Regions from separate parts of the Flocculibacter collagenilyticus genome, predicted to be linked through region 2. Evidence: predicted binding sites of a transcription regulator. Region 2 holds the regulator's gene; the other holds the start of a gene.
The links. Region 2 encodes NrdR, which represses ribonucleotide reductase genes. Its sites were predicted from a motif close to AAACACNANATNTNGTGTTT; they were not measured.

Region 1 (12,828 bases), 490 kb from region 2:
ACGTGTAACAACTTCGCGGCGGTGAGTAACAAATGCTTCAAGCATTTCTTTTAGATTGAATAGCTTAGGCTGGCCATCTGCTAAGGCAACTAAGTTCATGCCGAATACAGTTTGCATTTGTGTTTGCGCATATAAGTTGTTAAGAATAACTTCGCCAACTTCGCCGCGCTTCACTTCAATAACAATACGCATTCCGTCTTTATCAGACTCATCACGTAATGCACTGATGCCTTCAATCTTTTTATCTTTAACTAATTCTGCAATTTTTTCGATTAGACGCGCTTTGTTAACTTGATATGGTATTTCACTAACAACAATAGTTTCGCGGTTAGTTTTTTCGTTAACTTCTATTTCAGCGCTGGCGCGCATATAAACTTTACCACGACCCGTTTTATATGCGTCTTCAATGCCTTTTTTACCATTGATAATAGCAGCAGTTGGGAAGTCTGGACCTGGAATATATTCCATCAACTCATCAATTGTGATGTCTTGATTTTGAATTAACGCAAGGCAGCCATTAATCACTTCATTTAAATTATGAGGTGGGATGTTTGTTGCCATACCAACAGCAATACCAGAAGAGCCATTCACTAATAACGCTGGCACCTTAGTAGGTAACACTGCAGGAATATTTTCAGTTCCGTCATAGTTAGGAACAAAGTCGACAGTTTCTTTACCTAAATCTGCTAATAGTTCGTGCGCAATTTTAGCCATTCTGATTTCGGTATAACGCATTGCTGCCGCGGCATCGCCATCAACAGAACCAAAGTTACCTTGACCATCAACTAACATGTAACGAAGAGAGAAAGGTTGAGCCATACGAACAATGGTGTCGTAAACTGCGCTATCACCATGAGGGTGATATTTACCGATTACGTCACCAACAATACGTGCAGATTTTTTGTAAGGTTTGTTCCAGTCGTTGCTTAATTCGTTCATTGCAAATAGAACGCGGCGATGGACAGGTTTTAAGCCATCTCTAACGTCTGGTAAGGCACGACCAACGATTACGCTCATTGCATAATCTAGATACGAGTTTTTTAACTCATCTTCAATGTTGATCGGAAGAATTTCTTTTGCCAAATCTGTCATATAAAGAATATTCCCTGATACTCAATTTTACTACTATACAAGCGATGAAAAGGAGTCTCATCACTTAATAAGAAGATAATTATTATTTTAAATAAGACAGCAATTCTAACACAATATAACTACTGATCTAGTCTTTTATAGGCGCTAGAAATTTAAGCGCAAATATAAAATTTTAATGAGTTAATTCACTAAAAAAAGTAAGATAGCTAAAATTCTAATTTTTACAGTATATGTCATGACTCAAATAGAAAAACTTACCCACCCAAATGTAGATTTAACCGAAATTGCAAAATTTGAAAGTATCGCGTCGCGTTGGTGGGATTTAGACGGTGAGTTTAAGCCCCTACATGAAATTAACCCGTTAAGGTTAGACTTTATCGCTGACAACTGTAATGGCCTATTTGATAAAACAATATTGGATGTTGGCTGTGGAGGCGGAATTTTAGCTGAAAGCATGGCTAAACTTGGCGCTAATGTTACAGGCATCGATATGGGTGAAGAGCCATTACAGGTTGCTCGCCTGCATGGATTAGAAGCTAATGTTAAAGTGTCTTATGAAAAAACAACCGCTGAAGAATTTGCTATTGAGCATCCAGAGCAATTTGATGTTGTGACCTGTATGGAAATGCTTGAGCACGTCCCCTACCCTGAACAAATTATTCAGTCGTGTGCAAGTTTAGTAAAACCCGGTGGAAAGGTGTTTTTTTCAACATTAAATAAAACCTTAAAATCTTATTTATTTGCAATTGTCGGTGCAGAAAAAGTATTAAAGCTTGTACCAGACGGCACGCATGACCATAAGAAGTTTATTAAACCGTCAGTACTCATCAACTGGGCAGAACAAGCAGGACTCAAAGTCAAAGGGATCACCGGCTTAAGTTATAATCCGTTGAATCAAACTTACTCATTAGGCAATGATGTTGATGTTAACTACATTTTGCATTGCGAGAAGCTAATATAATGACGACCAAAAGCAACAACATAACCCAAACCACAAAATCTTATGAATGTGTGTTATTCGATTTAGACGGCACATTACTAGACACAGCTGATGACTTAGGTGGTGCATTAAATATAGTACTAGCGAAACATGGTTTTAACGCTGTTCCAGCAAAACAATATAGACTTGAGGCTTCTAACGGTTCTGCAGGACTACTAAAGTTAGGTTTTGGCGATAAATTGGCAGAATATGACTTCAATGTTTTAAAACAAACTTTCCTAGCAGAATATGAAGCGAATATTGCGACGCATTCAAGGTTGTATGACGGCGTCGAACAATGCATTCAATTTTTAGAAGCTAATAATATTAGCTGGGGGATTGTGACTAATAAACCAGCATATCTGACAGAATTATTAATTGAAAAAATTAGCTTTTTACAAAAAGCCAACGTTGTGGTTTGCGGAGACACGTTACCTGTTGCAAAACCTCATCCCGATCCCATTTTACATGCAACGCAGCAGTTAAGTATGAATACTGACGCTACTTTATATGTAGGTGACGCATTACGTGACATGCAAGCCGGTAAGGCCGCTAACATGGATACATGCGCAGCATTATGGGGCTATGTTAGTGAAGATGAAGTACATAGCTGGCCTGCAGATTATATATTGAGCGATATTTCTCAGCTTACAACTATTGTGCAATGATTTTCACCTATCTTAAGATGACTTACGTTACAACTTTTTTTAGGTCATAAAGTACAGAATTAGTCAAAAAAAAGGCTTGAATTTTTTCATGAAATTCGAGCTTTTTTTTTCATAAAAAAAGTTTGTTTTTTTTTAATTGGTCTTGCTATTTTCGCCTGAGAAAAGTCCGCTTGATTTGATGGGTTAGTAGCTACTAACATGGTTATTTTTCATCAAGCAAGGCAACTTGAAAAAATCCAATTTCCACTCTATCTTGTGATTCCGTACCGAGTTACCCCTATATGTAGTGTATATTCAATTATCGGTAGGTTTTTAACCTATCCATAATTCTTCAACACGCTGTGCGCTAATAAAATAATAAATACGTATAGGGTAATAATACGAATCAAGATTAATATTTGTTTTTATTTACGCCTCACATCACTAATTTAGTAATGCAATTTTGTCTTGCATGGAATTAGCGAGCTGAGGTCGTTGTTAATCAATTACTTAATCTAATTTGTACGTAAATCACACAATAAAAATTAACCAATAAACCTCATATTGATATTGTAGGCAGGTAACATGAATCAAAGTTTGTCCGTTACTAAACGTGATGGTAATAAGGAACCGTTAGATCTTGATAAAATCCACCGTGTTATCACTTGGGCCGCTGAAGGTTTAAGTAATGTTTCTGTTTCTCAAGTAGAAATAAAATCACATATACAGTTTTACGATGGCATTAAAAGTGAAGACATTCATGAAACCATTATTAAAGCAGCGGCAGACTTAATCTCTAAAGAAACGCCTGACTACCAATATTTGGCAGCAAGATTAGCTATTTTCCACCTAAGAAAAAAAGCGTATGGGCGTTTTGAGCCGCCAACGCTATACCAACATGTTGTGGGGATGGTAGAGAAAAACCGTTACGACTCTCACATTCTTGCAGATTATTCAAAAGCTGAATTAGATGAAATGGATAGCTTTTTAGATCACAGCCGCGATCTTAATTTTAGCTATGCAGCCGTTAAACAGCTTGAAGGTAAATACCTTGTTCAGAATCGTGTTACTGGCGATATTTTTGAAAGTGCACAGTTCTTATATATCCTAGTTGCGGCATGTTTGTTCTCTAAATACGATAGGTCTAATCGTATGGATTACATTCGTCGTTTTTACGATGCAACATCTCAGTTCAAAATATCGTTGCCAACTCCAATTATGGCAGGCGTAAGAACACCTACCCGCCAATTTAGTTCATGTGTACTTATTGAATGCGACGATAGCCTAGATTCAATTAATGCCACAGCAAGCTCCATTGTCAAATACGTAAGCCAACGCGCAGGAATTGGCATTAACGCAGGTAGAATCCGTGCATTAGGTAGCACTATTCGTAACGGTGAAGCATTTCATACAGGCTGTATTCCGTTTTATAAGTATTTTCAAACAGCGGTTAAAAGCTGTTCGCAAGGTGGTGTGCGCGGTGGTGCTGCAACTTTGTTTTATCCACTATGGCATTTAGAAGTAGAATCGTTATTAGTACTTAAAAACAACCGCGGTGTTGAAGAAAACCGTGTGCGTCACATGGATTACGGCGTTCAGTTTAATAAAACGATGTATTCGCGCTTGATTAAAGATGATTACATTACATTATTTAGTCCTTCAGATGTGCCAGGTTTATACGATGCCTTCTTTGAAGACCAAGATAAATTTGAAGCGTTGTATGTGAAATACGAAAACGACTCTTCAATACGCAAGAAAAGAATTAAAGCATTAGAGCTATTTTCTTTGTTTATGCAAGAGCGTGCCAGCACTGGCCGCATTTATTTGCAAAACGTTGACCACTGTAATACGCACAGCCCATTTGATTCTAAAGTAGCGCCAGTTAAACAATCTAACTTATGTTTGGAAATTGCCTTACCTACTAAACCGCTGAATAACATTAACGATGAAAATGGTGAAATTGCACTTTGTACACTTTCTGCATTTAACTTAGGCGCGATTAACTCGCTTGATGATTTAGAAGAATTAGCTGATTTAGCAGTCAGAGCGCTAGATAGTTTGTTGGACTATCAAGATTATCCGATGGAAGCGGCTCGTCAAGGTTCGATGGCACGTCGTACATTAGGTATTGGTGTTATCAACTATGCCTACTATTTAGCTAAAAATGGCGTTAAATATTCTGACGGCAGTGCAAATGGTTTAACGCATAAAACCTTTGAAGCGATTCAATATTACCTATTAAAGGCATCTAATAATTTAGCCAAAGAAGTAGGTGCTTGCCCTAAATTTCATGAAACAACGTATGCAAAAGGCTTGCTACCAATTGATACGTATAAAAAAGATTTAGACCAAATTTGTGATGAGCCACTTCATCTTGACTGGAATACACTACGTACAGATATTGTTGAGCACGGTTTAAGAAACTCAACACTTTCAGCGTTAATGCCATCTGAAACGTCGTCACAAATTTCGAATGCTACAAACGGTATTGAACCACCGCGCGGTCATATTTCAGTTAAATCTAGTAAAGACGGTGTACTCAAACAAGTAGTACCGGAATATGACAAACTCAAAGATGCGTATGAATTATTGTGGGATATTCCAAATAATAATGGATACATTCAACTAGTTGGGTTAATGCAAAAGTTTGTTGACCAAGCAATTTCAGCAAATACTAATTATGATCCAAATAAATTTGATCAAGGCAAAGTTCCTATGAAGCTGTTAATCAAAGACTTATTAACCGCTTACAAGATGGGTTTAAAAACCTTGTACTATCATAATACCCGTGACGGTGCATCTGATGAGCAAGAAGAATTAAAAGTCGAAAAAGAAGACGATGATTGCGCAGGCGGTGCTTGTAAAATATAACGAATAACAGGCTGTCTGATGGCAGCCTTATTTACTTAAGGCTTTAGGGCATTTATTAATGAAGTTTACTACGTTCAATCCAACAAATAATAATCCTTTATTAGAGCCGATGTTTTTCGGCAACCCTGTTAATGTTTCGCGTTATGATCAGCAAAAACATGCTATTTTTGAAAAATTAATCGAAAAGCAATTATCGTTCTTTTGGCGTCCAGAAGAAGTAGATGTGAGTAAAGATCGTATCGACTTTCAGCAGATGACGAATAGCGAACGTCATATCTTTATTTCAAATTTAAAGTATCAAACACTGCTTGATTCAATTCAGGGGCGTAGTCCTAATATTGCCCTACTTCCTATTGTATCTACACCAGAACTTGAAACATGGATAGAGACTTGGGCGTTTAGCGAAACGATTCATAGCCGTTCTTACACACATATATTGCGTAACTTATTTACTGATCCTAGTGAAATATTTGAAGACATTGTATTAAACGAAGAAATTCAAAAGCGTGCTTCAGATATTTCTCAGTTCTACGACGAGCTTATTTTCTATACACAGCTTTGGCAGACACAAGGTGAAGGTACTCATACCGTTGGCGGTAAAGAGTATAAAGTTACTATGCGTAAGCTAAAAGAATTACTCTTTTTATGTGTAAACTCCGTCAATGCGCTTGAAGCGATTCGCTTCTACGTGAGTTTTGCTTGTACATTTGCGTTTGCAGAACGTGAAATGATGGAAGGCAACTCTAAAATTATTAAGCTAATTGCGCGTGATGAAAATCTTCATCTTACATCTACTCAGCATATTCTTAACTTGTGGGCGTCGGGCGAAGACGACCCTGAAATGAAAGAAATTTCTGATGAACTAGGGCCTCAAGCTTTCCAAATTTTTATGAAAGCAGTTGAACAAGAAAAGGCGTGGGCTAAGTATTTATTTAAAGACGGCTCAATGATTGGTCTTAACGAAGACATTCTTTGTCAATATGTGGAATACATTGCAAACCACCGTATGAGTGCGCTTGGTTATACACCACCGTTTGAGGTAAAAAGTAACCCACTGCCGTGGATGAATAAATACTTGGTGTCTGACAATGTACAAGTAGCCCCACAAGAGTCTGAAATAAGTTCTTACCTAGTTGGCCAAATTGATGCAGAAGTTGATGCTGCTGATTTTGGTGACTTTGACCTTTAATAGATTTAGGTTCAAGTGCCGAAGATTAAACTAAATGGTGGTGATGCTGTAGTTGAATATACAGATAACCACCCTAACCTGCTTATAGCGTTAGAAAACGAGAATATTGAAGTCAATTATCACTGCCGCGAAGGATTCTGTGGTGCATGCCGTTGTAAATTAGTATCTGGAGAAGTGGTTTATAATCTTGAGCCATTGGCATTTGTTAGAAAAGGTGAAATTTTACTGTGTTGTAGTCAGCCTACTTCTGACATTGAAATAATTGTCGAATGAAACCCACTTCATTTTATTTTCTTACTTTACCAATTCAAACCTACATACCTTATTGATTTAAAAAGCCAAATTTAGCCTACACGTAAGTTTGTTTATCGCTATCCGTGAAAAAATTACACTACGCTTGTTAATCTTTCAGCATTTTACATAAGGCTGCTGCATTTTTTAGGTAACCATTCACGCAGCTATACAATAATTATAGAAATACGTAAAATATTTTACTTTTTAGATATCAACAACTTACATGTGGTGTTTTTTGTTTTTCTAGATTTTTTCCTGCTATTAAAACAACTTGGCCTAGAGCCTGCACTATCTAAACTGTACACAACAAAAATTGTTAACACTAAGAAAGGAGCACACTATGTCAAACCAAGTTGAGCATATTACCGATATTATCCAAGTTCTTAACAGTGGTATTGAATTTTACACAGAGGCACAAAAGAAAGTTGACGATAGCGCACTAGCGGGTGTTTTCTCTCGTATGGTTAATGTAAAAACCATCGCAAAAGAGCAATTACAACCATTTGCAATTATTGAAGAAGGCGAGCGTGAAGATGGTTCTTCATTCGCGGTTGAAGCTCGTAAGTATTACACAAAAATGCTAACTGCCTTCTCTTCAAATGAAGAACATACAATTATCAATCAACTTGAAGAAGTTGAAGATAAAACATTAGCAGAAATAAAAGCAGCGATGGAAAAAGATCAGCCGCTAGAGTGCCAAAAAACGCTGACAAACGTATTAAACTCAATGCAGCAATGCCATGACGAAATGCTAGCGTTACAAAAAGCAACTAGCTAATATTCATTGAATAGCAAATAACAATTTGGCCCGTTAACTCGGGTCAAATTTTTCTGTATTTGAGACTGCCGCAACATTACTACTCTTTCATTTCACAATTTTACTCTACAAACAAAATCACACTTCAAATGGACCTTCTGGATAAGGTAACCCTACACCCCATTGCGCGAATAGGTAATTTCTGCATGTATCATATTCTGTGCCATCAGCAGCTAACCATTTAAACGGCTTGCCTTGGTTATCAATAATGCGACGATAACTTTCCATGACTCTATAGAGTTCATTATAAACTCCGCTAGACCTTAAACTCGGATCGCCTTTAAAGCCAAAAGCAACAGCTGCAAAAGGCGTGATTAACACGCTCAATTCTTCAATTTCGAGTTTATCTAAGGCAGATTTAAAGAGGATCTCTCGACTGGTAACCATGATTCGTTCTCCTCAACGAAATCATCTCGTAATAATAATATCGACAGACATTTCCATAAACATAAATTTATTTCGAGATGGCTAACTTGGTGTACATCAGTTATTAGTAAATACCTACTACATGTGCGGTATGCACAATTAAATTCTAGTTGAGTTGTCGGCTACTCGCCAAAAAACAGATATAAAAAATGCGCCTAAAGGCGCACTTCTTAGAATAAATTTAAATTAGTCTTGAATTTACTCAACTTTTAACGCTTTTCCATCATGAATATGCTCTTCACCGCGTGTTTTTGCTAATTGAATCTGCTTTTCACGTTCTCTAAAGCGTTGTAGTTGGTCAGAAGTTAACTTGTCGAAGCAATGCGAGCACGAAACGCCTTTTTCGTATTTCTCAGACTGTTTTTCTTCTTCAGTAATAGGCATTCTGCAACCATAACATTGGTCGTAGCTGCCTTGCTCTAAACCATGCTTAACGGCAACACGTTGATCGAAAACAAAGCATTCGCCTTCCCACTTTGAGTTTTCTTCTGGTACTTCTTCTAAATACTTCAAAATACCACCCTCTAGGTGATAAACCTCTTCAAAGCCTTGCTCTTTCAAGTATGCAGTGGATTTTTCACAACGAATACCGCCTGTACAAAACATGGCGACTTTTTTGTTTTTATTAGGATCTAGGTTTTCTTTAACCCAAGCTGGAAATTCTCGGAACGATTCGGTGTCAGGGTTAATTGCACCTTCAAACGTACCAATGCCAATTTCGTAGTCGTTACGGGTGTCTACCGTTATTACATCAGGATCTGAAATTAAGTCGTTCCATTCATCAGGTTTAACATAAGTACCAACAACAAGGTTAGGATCGATTCCTTCAACGCCCATTGTTACTATTTCTTTTTTCAGTTTAACTTTTGTGCGGTAAAACGTTTGCGTGTCTGCTAGCGATTCTTTATGAGAAATATTAGCAAAACGTTCGTCTGATTTAAGCCAGTTTAAAACCGCGTCAATACCTTCACGTGGGCCACTAATCGTGCCATTAATCCCTTCTTGAGCGAGTAACAACGTACCTTTAACATCGTTACTGATCATTTGTTGATATAACGGTTCGCGAATGTCTTCAAAATCAGGCAGGGATACAAATTGGTATAACGCAGCAACAACATATTTCATGAATTGTTCTCTTAGATTGCAGCACTAAATCGCAAATTTAGCGCAATTAAAAGATAGTGTTTAAGCTTAAGATCAGTTGACCCTGTACTTAAACACTTAAAATTTGAAGGCGCATTATACTGATTTTTAAACGCGTTACCAGTGCTACTGTGCGAATATTAAACAGCAATTAAGCTTCTAGTGCAGGTCTTGCTTGCGCCATATACCGTTCAATTGTGGTGACAATCGTCATGGTTTGCTGGTCAACTTCAATATTAACTAAGTCACCTTCTTGACGAGTTCCTAAGGTCGTTATATTTAATGTTTCAGGAATTAGGTGAAGTGAAAATCGATTATTTTCTACCTTGCCGACTGTTAGGCTAATGCCATCGATGGCAATAAATCCTTTATGGATGATATATTTCATCCACTGTTGAGGCACTTCAAGTATAAACTCACAATTAGATTGAGTTTTATTTATCAACACAATTTTTGCTTGCGTTTGTATATGGCCAGACACAATATGACCACCTAATTCCGTGCCAAATGTCATAGAACGTTCTACATTAACTTTATCGCCTTGTTTAATTTGCGATAAGTTAGTTAATTTTAGCGTTTCATCGATTACGTCGAAATACACTTGGCCTACAACATCGCTATTGTGTAGTTCGTATTTTACAACGGTTAGGCACACACCGTTAATCGCTATGCTGGCACCGTGATTTAAATGTTGCATATGCTCAGCAGGAACCGAGATTACAATTGATAGAAAATTATCTTTTTCAGCTATAGAAATAACTGTGCCTTTAGTTTGAACAATTCCGGTAAACACGTTTCACCTTTATACTTTTAAATTTTTACTTTGTTAAGCTGTACTAAAAAAGAATACAATGCGCCTTTATACCAAATAACTAAGTCGAGGGAAAACTTGCGTTTTTCAGCATTTGAAGCGGATAAGCTAATTAAGCTTGCCGTACCTATATTCTTGGCCCAAGTCACCCAAGTCATGATGTTTTTTGTTGATACGGTTATGTCTGGCCGTGTTAGTGCTACTGACATGGCAGCTGTATCGGTTTCGCAAGGTTTATGGAATCCTGCGCTTTTTACTATGCAAGGTATTCTTTTAGCGCTAACACCTATTATTTCACACCAATTTGGTGCTAAACAATCTCGTGATATCCCTTCAACCGTTTTCCAAGGTGTTTATATTGCGTTGTTATTATGCGTTATCGGTTTCGTGGGATATCAATTTGTAGAAGTTCCGCTACAAATGCTCAATTTAGAAGCAGAGCTATATCGCCTCACCATTGCTTATTTAGATTTTGTTGTTATCGGTTTGCCACCAGCATTATTGTTTTTTGTTTTACGCAATTTTTCTGAAGGTGTTTCCTATACCAAACCCGCTGTTATTATTAGCCTTATTGGGATAGTAATAAACATTCCTGCCAACTATATTTTTATTTATGGCGAGATGGGTGCTCCTGCTTTGGGTGGTGCTGGCTGTGGTTTAGCAACATCTATCGTGAATTGGGCCATGCTTTTTTCAATGCTAATTTATATACGCGTATCTAAGAAGTTGCACCAGTTTCAAATATTCAGCCGTTTTCATCTTCCAGATATAGCTGAAATTGTTACCATTGTACGGTTAGGCTTACCAATTGCGTTCTCAATCTTATTTGAAACGTGTTTATTTGCATTCATTCCATTATTCATTGCATCTATGGGCAGTGTGTATGTTGCTAGCCACCAAGTTGCTAATAATTTTAGTGCACTGGTCTTTATGCTTCCGCTTAGTTTTTCAATGGCAGTGACTATTCGAATAGGCTATTTATACGGCGGAGGAGCCATAGACAAAATGCGTGACTCAGTAAAAACCAGTTTGATAGTGGCCGGTGCGATAGGTATTACTACGGCACTCTTTACATTGGTTACGCGTAACTATATTGCACAATTTTATACTAATGACCCGGAAGTTATTCTGATCGCAAATTCATTATTAATTCTTGCAGCGATGTATCAAATATCTGATTCTTTTCAGGTTGTGTCGGCTGGTATCTTAAAAGGCTTCAAATTAACCAAACCACTTTTTTATATTACCTTTATTGCTTATTGGCCAATAGGGTTTGGCATTGGGTATATACTTGGTAAAACCGATCTTATTGTGCCTGCGATGGGACCGCATGGCTTTTGGATAGGGATAGTAGTTGGTCTTACCGTAGGCGCAATCATGTTTGCGTTTAAATTACATAGTACGCTTAAGCGACCAGAATTTTCTTGTGCTTAGCACTGAACAAACTTAAGTTTTACTAGCTAACTGGAAAGCACACAGTGATATATACAAAGCATGTATACCAAAACAAAAAAAACAAAGTGCTTATTTTACTTTGTGCTTTTTTACCGTTAGCAGGTTGTACACCAACACCACTGTCAATATTCGATACCTATGAAGCGCGCCTAGAAAAAACATTAACTAAGGCATTGTCAGCAAATAGTAACAGCAATAATCTTCCTTCACTTGAATCAGTGTCTGTCAATCGCCCTACAGCGCCTCGATTTAAATTACTTGAAAGGCCAATACCGGAAATGAGTATGGGCTTAGTAAACACTTTTAAATACGCCAGATGCGGACTTCAAGAGTTAATCGGGCAACGTAATAGTGGTTTAGGCAGACTCATGCCTCCAAGTCATAAACTTAGGTATGAGATCACGTTTATTGATATCGCTGAGATCTGCTTGGCTGAAGAGAAACTACAAAATGATGAAGAATTGAAAACCATTCTTGTAGAAAAACGCCAAGCGTTACCTATCGTATTTAATAACTTTATTATAAATGATAAAGAGTTAAGGCATTTAATTAGTGTGGGCAAAAACGCACTTGAAGAAGAAGGTAATGCCGGACTGACCCAAGCAATTGAGGTGCTGAATTACTTATTAGATATAAGAGCGCAGATTGAGCAATCTTCAATGCCAGCCGTAACACAACTAGAGCCATTGTTATCTGAACTTTACGGAAATAATAGCGTGCCAAACTTGTTAAAAGCGGAACTGCTATTATTACCGAAGTTACAATCTCTTAATCAGTATTTATCAACAATAAGTCACAACCGTATATGTGCTAATAAAGCGTCACTTAAGCACGCTGAAGTGCTGTTCAACATTAATCAAAAATATTTTATTGAAGGGCTACAAGGATATTTAGCAAAATTACAGCGTTATCACTTTAATATAGATAATCTGATTATTTCTTTGTTTATGCCTGTGAATAAAGCACAGTCGACTAGTCAACACGCTGAGTTTGAAAAGTACCTTAAGTATTATTTTACTAGTGAGCCAGACAGCCTACAAAGTCAGCTAAAAAATGAAATACAAGCCCATGTGAAATGGTGGGTAAACTTACGTAAAACTTGCA
Region 2 (12,828 bases):
CGCGCTGTCTTTGCCAGCCATAATAAGCATTACCGTCATACTCAATGCCTAATGCGATTCTCATTAACTACCTACCGATGCTTTAAATGTTAAATGAATCTAAATCCTGCTGAATTTAGATTAAATTATGATGCGTGTATTTAAATGCTATGCAGAAAAGCATAAAAACTAATTCGAGGCATTATAAACCAATACTGACTAAATTGAGTATGTTAAATATGTTTACTGACGTTGGTACTAATCATGCTTCGCTCTTAAATGGACATTAAATTTAATCATGCCACTAGCGACCAACTCGTTCGTTTGCTGCTCTAAATGCTTGCTATCTTCAAATTCGAATGCGTCTAAATGCTCATCAAATTCAATAATTCCCCACCCATCACGGCCTTCTTCTTTTACTTTATAAAGCGCTAAATCTGCAAAGTTAAGTGCAACTTCCCAGTCAACTAATTGCCCACCGATCATTGGTAAAGGATAAAATGCATAACCAATAGAGCATGTAATATTAACCGTTCCACCTTTTGGTAGCATAAATTGTTCTTCAGCAACTTTTGTATTTAAACGACCAACAAACTCTTTTACATTCTCTGCCTGCGTATCACGTAACAAGACTAAAAATTCGTCCCCACCCCATCGAACAACATAGTCCGAACCACGTGTTTCAGCGGTAAGTAGTGCGGCAAACTGCTGTAACACCATATCACCCGCCACTGGGCCATGGGTGTCATTAACATGTTTAAATAGATCAATATCGATAACAAGTACCGCAATACTCTTACCTTCTTTCATTAACGCTTCACGATTACGCTGAAAATGCTCAATATCTTTCGGTAATTGTTCTAATAAAAACTGCCTGTTACGCAACCCGCTTAATTCGTCTTTTTGGCTGTTTTCTTGCAACTGTAAGTTAGCATTATTTAACTGTGTATTTATTTCTTTTAGCTCACGGGTTTTTACTTCAACCAATTGCTTCAGGTTTTTATTTTTAACTTGCTCACGATGTTTGAAAATTTTAAAAAATAGGTATAGTCCATAAAAAATCATCAGGATAATAATGATTCGATAAAATATCGTTTCAGAGAAACGATTATCTATACTAATCCTTAAAGAAGATGTTTCGGCGTTACTCCATTTTTCACTTTTTCTTTTTGCCTGCACCTCAAAAATAAATTGCCCTGACGGTAAGTTGGTAAAAATAGCTTCACGCCTTTTATTCGCATAAACCCACTCTTTATTTAGTGGCAAAATACGATAGCGATACTGGTGATTTTGTGCCGAAATATAGTCGATTGCAGTGTACGCGATTCTGATGTCTCGCTCTTCAACATCAAGAGGAATATTTGTGCGTGTTAATATGTACTGGGAATGATCTTTAGTATTTACAGATTCAATCAGTGGATTTAATTTAGGTAAAATACGTTGCTTTTGAGATAGTTCAACCTCAACAATACCGCGCGTTGTAGGTAACCACAAACTATTGTTAAATGGCACAATTTTACCATCGCCAAACCCATTACAACATCGCCCAGCTTCTGCCCCTAACTGCCTGTCGAATTCGGTAAGAATTTCCTGTGTGGTTATATGCTCAACTTGCTTGATGAGTTGAGCAAATTCAATACGGTAGATGCCTTTTAATGTACTTACCCATAATAGATTGTTTTGCTTATCTTGATACATTGCCATGATTGAGCCATACGGCAAACCATTTGTAGCGTCATAATGCATCCACTCTTGATCGTTGTTACGCACGAACATGCCATTTTCCAGCGTACCTACAACAACCTCACCCGTATCCAATTGCTGAATAGTGGTAATAAACGCAGTGCTTACACTTTCATTACCTTCAATCGCATTAAAACGCGCATCACCTTCAATTGTTAATCCTTGGCTAGTCCCTACCCACAATTGCTCATCAATTTCTCGCACGGCCGTAATTTGCTGTGATGGCAATGTGCTTGAAAGCGTATGTGTTGACAGTGTCTCATTTTGATAACGCATTAACCCACGGTTCGAGCCAATCCAAAACCCGCTTTCATCTGGCTCAATAATCCGAACCTCTTTGCCTAACGTTTCAGTTAAACTTGGTGGGATTAGCACTTTCCCATTTTGATAAATAGCGACCCCATTTTCCGTTCCCATCACCACGCGTTCAGGCTCAAAATGAATGGTGTGCACAACGCGCCTATTTAACATTTTATACCCTAATACAATGTTAAAATAGCCATGTTTATCTTGAACAGCTAACCCTTGCTGAGTCGAGGCCCAAAGTAAGCCTTCGTTTGAAACGGCCAATGTTCTAGAGATAACACTTGAGTAATGATTGACCTGATGGCGTGAAATAATGCCTTTTTCAGACCGCCATAGGCCATCCGATGCACTTGCTAACCACATGACACCTTCATCATCTAAATACAAGTCAGTAAACCAAGGGGCATGCCCCAAATGCTCACTATGTACAACTTGCCAATTTTTGTTTGGCTCCTTATGAAATAGCTGTCCCATTGCAGAAACCCACAAAGCATCGTGCTTATCTCGTATCATTCGATATACGATTGTTCTATCAAGTGTAGGTAACGGAAAAACTGTAAACGTGCCATTCACCGACATTTGGTAGATACCACGCTCTGTTGCAATCAGTAACCTTGAGCCATCCCAAAGCAAATCGTGAATAATGGCATGTTTTAAATAATCAGGCAGCGGTAACGACTTTTCCATAATGCCGTTTTGTAATAAGAAAATATCAGAGTCGCTTGCTGCCCACACACCATATGGCGACAAAGCTAATTGATTTACTAACGCATTATTGGTGTCTACTTTGGTAAACGTACCGCCATTGAAAATATAGATGCCTTCAGCAGCGACATATAAAGAATGAGAAGGGGTTTGTAAAATATCAGTAACATGACCGGTAATGTCGTACTGCGTGAATGCTTGCGTTGTAGGATCAACACCAGCCAAGCCATTTTTTGTGCCAATCCAAACGTATCCATCGTTATCAGTAAACAGCTCAGAAACCCAATTACTCGGTAAAGGAACTGATTGGCTCTTTTGAAATGACTTAAACCGCTCACCGTCGAAACGATTTAAGCCATATAATGTGCCAACCCAAATATAGCCATATTCATCTTTGGTAATAGCACGAGTCGATTGCGAGGATAAGCCATGAGAAGTATTCCATTCCTTTACATCATAATCATAAATCGATGCAAATAGCGGCTTATAAAAAGCAAATAAAAATAGCAGTAAAGCGAGTCTAAACAACCTTTGAACGGCCCCCATGCACTTTGACTATAGTTGGTAGTAAATAATTATTTGCATTACAACAAGGGCATAAAAACCTGCAAGGATATCGTCAACCATGATCCCTAATCCGCCACGCATTTTTCTATCTAAAAAGCCGATTGGCCAAGGCTTAATAATGTCAAAAAAGCGGAATAACGCAAAACCAATTAAAATGTAATGCCACTCTCTTGGTACGGCAATCATCGTTACGAAGAAACCTGCAAACTCATCCCACACAATAGCGGGGTGATCATGAACACCTACGTCAAACGCACATTTTCCACAAATGTAAACACCAACAACACACATTACAGCGGTTATTGCTAAATACCACTGTAATGAAAGTGCACTTGCAAACCAAAAAAGTGGAATTGCAGCTATCGTTCCCACCGTACCTGGTGCAAATCGAGAGAGGCCAGAGCCAAAGCCTAATGCTAAAAAGTGATTAATATCGAACAGGTTAAACTTATTTCTTATGGCGTCTCTAGACATATTAGTCCTGCTTATTTCTGAGAAAAATGCTCAAAGCCAGAATGATTAAAAATAAAAGGGGTGCCACCACGCGTCAGCTGTAGTTTACTATCGCCACCTTTAATTTGTCCTATGCAAGTGGCGGTTAAACCAAATTGCGATAAGCTGATGTCTAAACCACCTTTCTTATCTTCAGGAACGGTAAATAATAATTCGTAATCATCTCCGTAAGATAGAGCATATCTTAATGCTTCTTCAGCTCCAACTGTTTCTAGTAATGCTTTAGACATTGGTAGCTTCTCTACATCAATTTCAGCACTTACTTTAGAGCGCGTTAGTATATGTTGCAGGTCTGATGTAATACCATCAGATACATCTATCGCAGACGAGGCAATACCTCTTATTGCTTCACCTGCAGCAACCCGAGGCGTTGGGTATTCAAAACGGTTCATCAAATAATTCTTGTGCTTAGGCTCAATCTCTACCTTGCCATTAATTGATTCAATCGCTACCCCTGCATCGCCTAAACTACCCGTGACATAAATCCAGTCGCCTGGCTTTGCTCCGCAACGGGTTAAATACGTATCATCTGGCACTAATCCTTTTGCGCAAATGGTTATCGTTAGTGGCCCTTGCGTTGTATCACCGCCGACCACTTCAACGTTATAGTACTCTGCAACTTCAAAAACACCGTCTGAGAATTCTTTTAACCATTCTTCGTCAACAGAAGGAATAGATAACGCCATTGATATCCAAGCAGGTGTTGCGCCCATGGCTGCTAGATCACTTAAATTTGCAGCAACGGCACGATGCCCAATTGCGCGAGCAGGTGTAGAAGAGAAAAAGTGCACATTTTCGCATAGCATATCTGTCGTAATAACAACCTGATTTCCTGCCGCTACTTTGACTACAGCAGCATCATCTCCGGCTCTTAAAACAACGTCTTTACGTGACGCACCACGATTCGTGAAATATGTTCTAATTACATCAAATTCTTTCATACATAAAAAAGCCGACTTACGTCGGCTCTCCTTCGAGCCTGTTGATAATTGAACTAATAACAATTATTCATTCAGGCTATAATTTTTAACTTAGCGCTTAATGCGTCTAACAGCTTTATCAAGTACACCGTTAACAAAGCGGTGGCTATCATCAGCGCCAAACGATTTTGCTAACTCAATACCTTCATTAATGGCCACTTTATAGGGTACATCTTGACGAAATTTCAATTCATACGCACTCACACGTAAAATCGCTTTTTCAACAAGATCTACATCGTCAAATGGACGATCTAAATGAGGCTTAACAAATTCATCTAATTCATTGGCATTTACAGAAACACCACGAATAATATCTTTAAAATACTCTACATCTACTTTACTTGTGTCGGTTTCAAGTAATAACTGATGCTCTACATCAGCAATAGCATTACCACTAACTTGCCACGAATATACGGCTTGAACCGCCAATGATCTTGCTTTGCGTCTAGCAGCAGGTTTCATTCATTACTCCACTAAATTTGTTCTAGTACATTTACCATTTCAAGTGCGCTTAATGCAGCTTCCGCACCTTTATTACCCATTTTTGTGCCAGCGCGTTCAATCGCTTGCTCAATTGAGTCAACAGTTAAAACACCAAATGTAACTGGGATGTCGTATTGCAATGAGATTTGGGCTAAGCCTTTATTACATTCACCTGCAACATAGTCGAAATGCGGAGTACCACCGCGAATTACTGCACCAAGCGCAATAATTCCATCATATTTATTTGATTTAGCCGCGCGCTGCGCTGCGACTGGCATTTCGTAAGCACCCGGTACATGGATCACAGTAATATCTTCATCTGCAACGCTACCAATACGCTTTAATTCGTCAATTGCACCTTCCAACAAACTATTTACGATAAAACTATTAAAACGTGCTACAACAATAGCGAATTTCTTACCTTTAGCGTTGATGCCTGCTTCAATTACCTTCATTGGATACCTTATTAATTATACGGGTGTATTTAACGGACTTACAAAAAGGCGCACATTTTAACATAACGCCTATCACCATCACTACTCTTTTATTCAGAAACGTATTCAACTAACTCTAAACCAAACCCTGAAAGCGCATGGTATTTTTTAGGACTACTTAACAAACGCATTTTTTTAACGCCAAGTTGAGCCAAAATTTGCGAACCAACACCTACGTTTCTTGACGTTCCAGACCACTTAGCGCGAGGTTGAGCCACGCCCTGATCTTCTGCTTCAAACGCTTTAACCCGTGCAATAATATCTTCAGTAGTGTCGTGCTCTGCAAGTAACACAAGCACACCGTCATCTTTCTGAATACGCTGCATGGCATTTTGCAGTGTGAAACTACGATTGACTGAACGGTCTGATAATAATAAGTCACTGAATGTATTTAGTAAATGTACACGCACTAAGGTCGCATTTTCAGGCTCTATTTCACCTTTTGACAATGCGAAATGTACTTGGCCATCAATGGTGTCTTTAAACGTTGTTAAATCAAAATCACCAAACTCGGTTGGCAATTTACACTGCGCCACTTTTTCTATTGTAGTTTCGTTATGGTTACGATATTCAATTAAATCGGCAATTGTGCCCATTTTAATATCGTGCTTTTCAGCAAATTTTTCTAAATCTGGACGACGCGCCATTGTGCCGTCATCATTTAAAATTTCTACAATGACACCGGCTGGCTCAAGCCCAGCTAATCGAGCTAAATCGCAGCCAGCTTCCGTATGCCCTGCGCGTGTTAATACACCACCATCTTGTGCTTTTAATGGGAAAATATGCCCTGGCTGTACAACATCACTGGGTTTTGCATCTCTTGCCACTGCAGCTTTAATAGTGCGAGCACGGTCAGCTGCCGAAATACCTGTTGTTACCCCTTCTGCGGCTTCAATTGATACCGTAAAGTTAGTTGAAAATTGCGCATTATTTTCATCAACCATTAATGGCAAATTTAACTGCTGACAGCGCTGTTTAGTCAGTGTAAGGCAAATAAGACCTCGACCATGTGTTGCCATAAAGTTGATTGCTTCTGGCGTGACATAATCTGCCGCCATAATCAAATCACCTTCATTCTCACGGTCTTCATCATCCATTAGGATAACCATTTTTCCATTTTTGATATCTTCGATAAGTTCTGCAGGGGTATTGAGTGACATCTTAGACCTTATATTTGCGTTTAGTTGTGTAGAGTAAAATGTTTAATAGTTTTCTTAAAATTTATTTCAAAAAGCCAGAGCGAGATAATAAGTCCATCGTCACATTATCCTTATTATGCTCTGTTGAAGACTGCTCTTTATGCGTTAGTAGCTTTTCAACGTACCTAGCCATCACATCGATTTCTAGGTTAACTAAGCTACCCACTTTTAATTGGCTAATTGTTGTTTCTTGCGCTGTGTGCGGCACAATCGTTAATTTAAATTGCGTTTGCTCAACATCATTCACTGTTAGGCTAATGCCATCTATAGTGATGGAGCCTTTTTCAACGATATATTTAGTTAAATGGGAGGGAGCCGACAACCAATATTCTACAGCCCGCCCTAAGTTCTGTATTTTTTCTACTTTTGCAACACCATCAACATGCCCACTAACAATGTGGCCACCAAGTCTGGTGGTTGGTAAAAGGGCTTTTTCTAAGTTAACAGTTTGTCCAGCACTGTAATGTGCAAAGCCTGTTTTATTAATGGTTTCAACAGAAACATCAGCTTCAAACGTATTTTCATTAAACGCCACAACGGTTAAACACACCCCGTTTGTGGCAATACTATCGCCTAAATTAACATCGCTTAAATCAAGTTCACCTGTTGCAACTTCTACGCGAAAATCATCACCATATTGACGGATTGAGTTAATCGAGCCAACCGCTTCAATGATACCTGTAAACATTCAGTGAACCTTTTAATGTGTTAAATTTATCTTTTGGACTGAGGAATAAGGCGATACTTCATATCATCCCCCACTTGTGTTAATTCAGTTTTTGAAAAGTGTAATACGTTTTCCATATCACTTATGGGGGCAAGTGTAAGCATATCCAAGGCTTTATCGCCAAGTAACTTTGTTGCTTGATATAAAATTAACTCGTCAACTAAGTTTTGCTGCATAAATTGCCCACATAACGTAGCGCCCGCTTCAAGCCAAACATTATTTAGCCCCGCAGCACCACACCATGTTAGTAACGCAGTTAAATCTACTTTTCCTTGCGAATTAGCTTCTAGTTCAACTTCTTCAACATGTTCAGGCCATTGGTAACTAGATTGACAGGTTGATTGATTATCAGGCTTAGTACGCACCAACACGATTTTACTTAATACAGAAAATAACGCTAAATCAGGTGTTAGGCGATGCTGGCTGTCGATGATAATTCTAACCGGCTGCCTTCTTAACTGCTCATCAATAGCATTTAATTTGAGGTGTGTTTGCCAACGAACGTTTAACTTAGCATCGTCTTGAAGCACAGTATCAGCACCTGACAAAATTGCGCACGATTGCGCACGGTGTAACTGAACATCGTTGCGGGCTTCTGGACCTGTGATCCATTTACTAAGGCCGTTTTCAAGTGCCACTTTACCATCAAGACTAATTGCTAATTTTGCCGTTAAAAACGGTAAACCTGTTTTCATTCGTTTGATAAAGCCCGGATTAAGCGCTTCCGCTTGCGCTGTTAATAATCCAGTATCAACACTTATGCCTGCCTCAGTAAGTATTGACAATCCCCGACCACTGACCTGTGGATTAGGGTCTACCATTGCAACCACCACTCTTGCTACTTTGGCATCCACCAATGTTTTAGCGCATGGCGGTGTTCGGCCGTAATGACTACATGGCTCAAGCGTAACGTAACAGGTAGCACCTTCCGCCTGCGCCATAGCTTGTTTTAATGCATTAACTTCCGCATGAGGGCCACCCGCATAAAAGTGCGCGCCCTCACCGATTATCTGGTTATTTTTTACAATCACGCAGCCAACATTAGGATTGGGCGATGTAGTAAATTGCCCTTGCTTTGCAAGGTGAATGGCACGAACCATCATTTCATAATCAAATTTATTAAAGTGCATTATATTAGCTCATTTAATATTGCTAGTTCTGTTACGGGTTAGCTTTTACTGATTAGCTTTTACTGATCAAGCTTAGCAATTTCTTCACCAAACTCTTTCACATCTTCAAATGAACGATATACCGAAGCAAACCGCACATACGCCACTTTATCTAGCTCTTTTAACCCTTCCATAATGAATTGACCAATTAACTTACTATCTACTTCACGCTCGCCAGTGGCTCTTAACTTGGCAAATATTTTATTAATCTCTAGCTCGATTGCTTCAGTATCAACTGGGCGTTTTTCTAACGCTCTTTGCATACCATTGCGCAGCTTGTCTTCATTAAATGGTTCACGCGAGCCGTTTTGTTTTACCACTTTAGGCATTACAAGCTCAGCACTTTCAAAGGTGGTAAAACGCTCTTTACAATCAGAACATTCACGACGACGCCTAACTTGGTGGCCATCTGCAACCAAACGAGAGTCAATCACTTTAGTTTCGTGCGTACTACAAAAAGGGCAATGCATCCGCTGTTTCTCTATTTATTACTTTATTTTACAAATTGAAGCAAAAACGGCCGCTAATGCGGCCGAAATATTAATGGTTATGCTTGTACATAGTATTACGAATTATGCGTATACAGGAAACTCGCTACATAATGCTTTTACTTTTTCACGAGTTGCTTCAACCACTGACTCATCATCAGGGTGGTTAACCAAGCCATCAATTACATCGCAAATAAACCCTGCAACCATACCAGCTTGTTCTTCTTTGAAGCCACGACGTGTAATTGCAGGTGTGCCTAGTCTTAATCCAGACGTAACAAATGGCGAGCGTGGGTCATTCGGTACCGAGTTTTTATTCACTGTGATATACGCACGGCCAAGAGCAGCGTCAGCATCTTTACCAGTAATATCTTTATCAATTAAGTCAACTAAGAATAAGTGGTTATCAGTACCATTAGATACAATTTTATATCCACGTTCTTGCATAACACTTACCATTGCTTTAGCGTTTTTCAATACTTGTGCTTGGTAGTCTTTAAATTCTGGCTGCAATGCTTCTTTAAACGCAACAGCTTTAGCAGCAATTACATGGCATAACGGGCCGCCTTGTCCACCTGGGAATACCGCGCTGTTTAATTTTTTGTAGATATCTTCATCATCACAAGCCGAAACAATTAAGCCGCCACGCGGGCCAGCTAAAGTCTTATGAGTAGTTGTAGTTACAACATGAGCATGTGGTAAAGGGTTAGGATAAAGACCAGCAGCAACTAAACCAGCAACATGAGCCATATCAACTAATAAGTATGCCTCTACTTTGTCTGCTATTTCACGGAATTTCTTCCAATCTACAATACCTGAATATGCAGAAAAACCCGCAATAATCATTTTAGGTTTATGTTCAAGTGCTAAACGCTCTACTTCAGCGTAATCAATTTCGCCTGTCTCTTCGCTTAGACCATATTGGATAGCGTTATACAGCTTACCTGAAAAGTTTACATGCGAACCATGTGTTAAATGACCTCCATGCGCCAAGCTCATTCCAAGTACCGTATCACCCGCGTTTAATAACGCTTGAAATACCGCTGAATTCGCTTGTGAACCAGCATGTGGTTGCACATTTGCGTAAGTCGCACCAAATAATTCTTTTGCACGCGCAATCGCTAAGTCTTCAGCAATATCTACATGCTCACACCCGCCATAGTAACGTTTATGCGGATAACCTTCAGCGTACTTGTTTGTTAACTGTGAGCCCTGTGCTTGCAATACCCTAGGACTAGTGTAGTTCTCCGATGCAATTAGCTCGATATGCTCTTCTTGACGAGTAACCTCATCTTCCATCGCTTGCCATAATTCAGGATCAAAATCTGCAATATTCATGTCACGAGTTAACATATACGTTCCTCTGTTTGGAATTAACAAAAATGTATTTGAATGCGTTGGCGGGCATTTTACGCACTATTAATGAAGTTGCCTATAGCAAAGAAAAAATATTCTACAACAAAGTGATATTCATCAATGAAAATAAAAAATCAATCACAATAGCAGTGTAGCGGAGAAAGCCTTATACATGGGTTAAGCGTCGGTTGGTTAAACGTAGGTCGGTTAAGCGAAGCGCCACCCGACAAATTAATCCGACGTACGGCCGTCAGCGAAAAATACACAAAAGTGTTCATAGTTTTCAAATAGCTTATAGATGGTGTGGACTCCCTTATTCGCTTCAGTCAAATCAGCATGAAATACACATGAAAACTGATCAAACAAAAGTACATCTGTGTTATTAAATGTTGACAAATCAAGCTGGACAGCATCTCTATTGTTAAAAGGCCTTTCAACATATACAACTAATAGTGAATATCGCTTTAACGCTTCCTCTATAGCACCTTCACATATCCGCCTATTTAAACCATTTACGTCCTCCAAAGAAAACAACATATCACCATAAGGTTCGAAAAAACTTATGCTATCCATTCTTTTTTACCCTTCTGAAACTCATTAATAGCGTTCAACTCTTACGTTTGGTGTGCTTATTATGCTGTATATCTGATTAAGGATATAAAGAACACTCATACAGTAGCAATAACAACACAAAATTAATGCGGTTTTTCCTACTCAGGGCGATTAACAATAATTATGCTGTAGAGATGTACTTAGATAAGTTTAAGATAATGTTATTTTGTATGCCCGTTTTACATAAAAACGCAGTATTGTAGACTGCACGCTTTTACGCAATCATTTAGTTTATCTAAACCCAAATGGTTCAGTGGCTTGTCGCCTTGATGTATTTTTCAATTGCTATAATTTCAATTGCTCTGGGTGCAGTTTCCCGAAACCTTTGCTAGTAAGTTAAGGCCACCCTAGCTTATTGAAAAGCTAAAATAATTCAACATCTTGACCTGCATCGCTTGAACCTGATGTGCTTGGTTTTGCTATTTTTTCTCGCTCTTCTATTTGAAGGCTTTCAGCTGCCAGTTGTAATTTGTCGCGTAGGTCATAAAACACTTTGCTGTCTTCATCATTATCGGTGAGGGACTTTTCTAACAGGTCATTGAAAAATGCTTCTTGAACTTCCGTTAACTCTAATTGGTGAAACGATAAGCTAACTTCGCTCACTATTTTATTTAGCATTTCTCTTTTCGATTCTTGCATGTAGGCAACTTTAACTTTTACATCATCAATAAGTTCAACTATCGATGCTTGCGCTGCTTTAATTCGCCTTTCGTTAATTAGCCCAACAAACCTCGCTTCCAGTGCTTCTATTAACACCGCTATGATGTCGATAAATATGCCGTAGTCCGCATGTTCCTCTGGCATCATGTTTTTAATAAGTAACGACACATGCTTGTCGTTTACCATCATTCGATTACCAAATTTAAACAGTCTGCCTTTAGATGCGGTTAACTCAAAGACCTGTTGTTCTATAGGACTACAATACGTATTTTTAGAGTCGAAATACACTTGCTGGTCGCCCGAGTTGAACATGATGGCGCTTGCTAGCCCACTACTTTTTAAATATTGGAATACTAGCCTGCCTAACTCCGCTTCATCGTCAGACAAGTTCATTGATTTTACTAAATTAAGGGCAGCGCCATAATTGGCTGCTTGTTTGAATGAGGTGTCAACTAGAGAGGTGAGCTCGTCTTCGCTGCTTTTTAATTTCCAAACTAACGATTGATGAACAGAGAGCACTTCAATCTTTTTCACAAATTTTGCTAAATCGAAGGGTTTTGCAATAAAGTCATCTGCCCCAACCTCAAAACATTTTAAAATGGTTTCTTCGTTATCGTCAGCGGAAATAAAGATGATAGCAGGTGGATGTGTCTCGCTTTCATTTTCTTTTAACTTTACGCACACCTCTTTACCATTCATACCACCGTCTAAATTTATGTCTAGCAATATAACTAATGGGTTTAGCGTATTAACCATTTCAAGTGCTTTTTCGCCTGTCTCCGCTTCGTGAATTGTAAACTGACCACTTAACGAGATACTGATAAGCTCTCTAATTGTTTTATCATCA

Region 1: a site for NrdR is predicted at 3,012-3,031, ahead of nrdA (class 1a ribonucleoside-diphosphate reductase subunit alpha). Genes of this name have one in related genera too.

The regions. Positions count from the first base shown of each region.
Region 1 is NZ_CP059888.1:1,941,615-1,954,442, forward strand. Features, by position in the region: gene gyrA (DNA topoisomerase (ATP-hydrolyzing) subunit A) at 1-1,092, opposite strand, end outside; gene ubiG (bifunctional 2-polyprenyl-6-hydroxyphenol methylase/3-demethylubiquinol 3-O-methyltransferase UbiG) at 1,328-2,053, shown strand; gene HUU81_RS08625 (HAD family hydrolase) at 2,053-2,739, shown strand; gene nrdA (class 1a ribonucleoside-diphosphate reductase subunit alpha) at 3,304-5,589, shown strand; gene nrdB (class Ia ribonucleoside-diphosphate reductase subunit beta) at 5,648-6,778, shown strand; gene yfaE (class I ribonucleotide reductase maintenance protein YfaE) at 6,794-7,051, shown strand; gene HUU81_RS08645 (ferritin-like domain-containing protein) at 7,413-7,850, shown strand; gene HUU81_RS08650 (hypothetical protein) at 7,968-8,276, opposite strand; gene trhO (oxygen-dependent tRNA uridine(34) hydroxylase TrhO) at 8,514-9,440, opposite strand; gene HUU81_RS08660 (riboflavin synthase subunit alpha) at 9,610-10,251, opposite strand; gene HUU81_RS08665 (MATE family efflux transporter) at 10,348-11,703, shown strand; gene HUU81_RS08670 (DUF3080 family protein) at 11,748-12,828, shown strand, end outside.
Region 2 is NZ_CP059888.1:2,433,666-2,446,493, forward strand. Features, by position in the region: gene truA (tRNA pseudouridine(38-40) synthase TruA) at 1-64, opposite strand, end outside; gene HUU81_RS10815 (ligand-binding sensor domain-containing protein) at 238-3,261, opposite strand; gene HUU81_RS10820 (phosphatidylglycerophosphatase A family protein) at 3,289-3,774, opposite strand; gene thiL (thiamine-phosphate kinase) at 3,786-4,754, opposite strand; gene nusB (transcription antitermination factor NusB) at 4,845-5,255, opposite strand; gene ribH (6,7-dimethyl-8-ribityllumazine synthase) at 5,267-5,731, opposite strand; gene ribBA (bifunctional 3,4-dihydroxy-2-butanone-4-phosphate synthase/GTP cyclohydrolase II) at 5,821-6,930, opposite strand; gene HUU81_RS10845 (riboflavin synthase) at 6,992-7,657, opposite strand; gene ribD (bifunctional diaminohydroxyphosphoribosylaminopyrimidine deaminase/5-amino-6-(5-phosphoribosylamino)uracil reductase RibD) at 7,684-8,826, opposite strand; gene nrdR (transcriptional regulator NrdR) at 8,886-9,335, opposite strand; gene glyA (serine hydroxymethyltransferase) at 9,438-10,706, opposite strand; gene HUU81_RS10865 (hypothetical protein) at 10,941-11,282, opposite strand; gene HUU81_RS10870 (response regulator) at 11,685-12,828, opposite strand, start outside.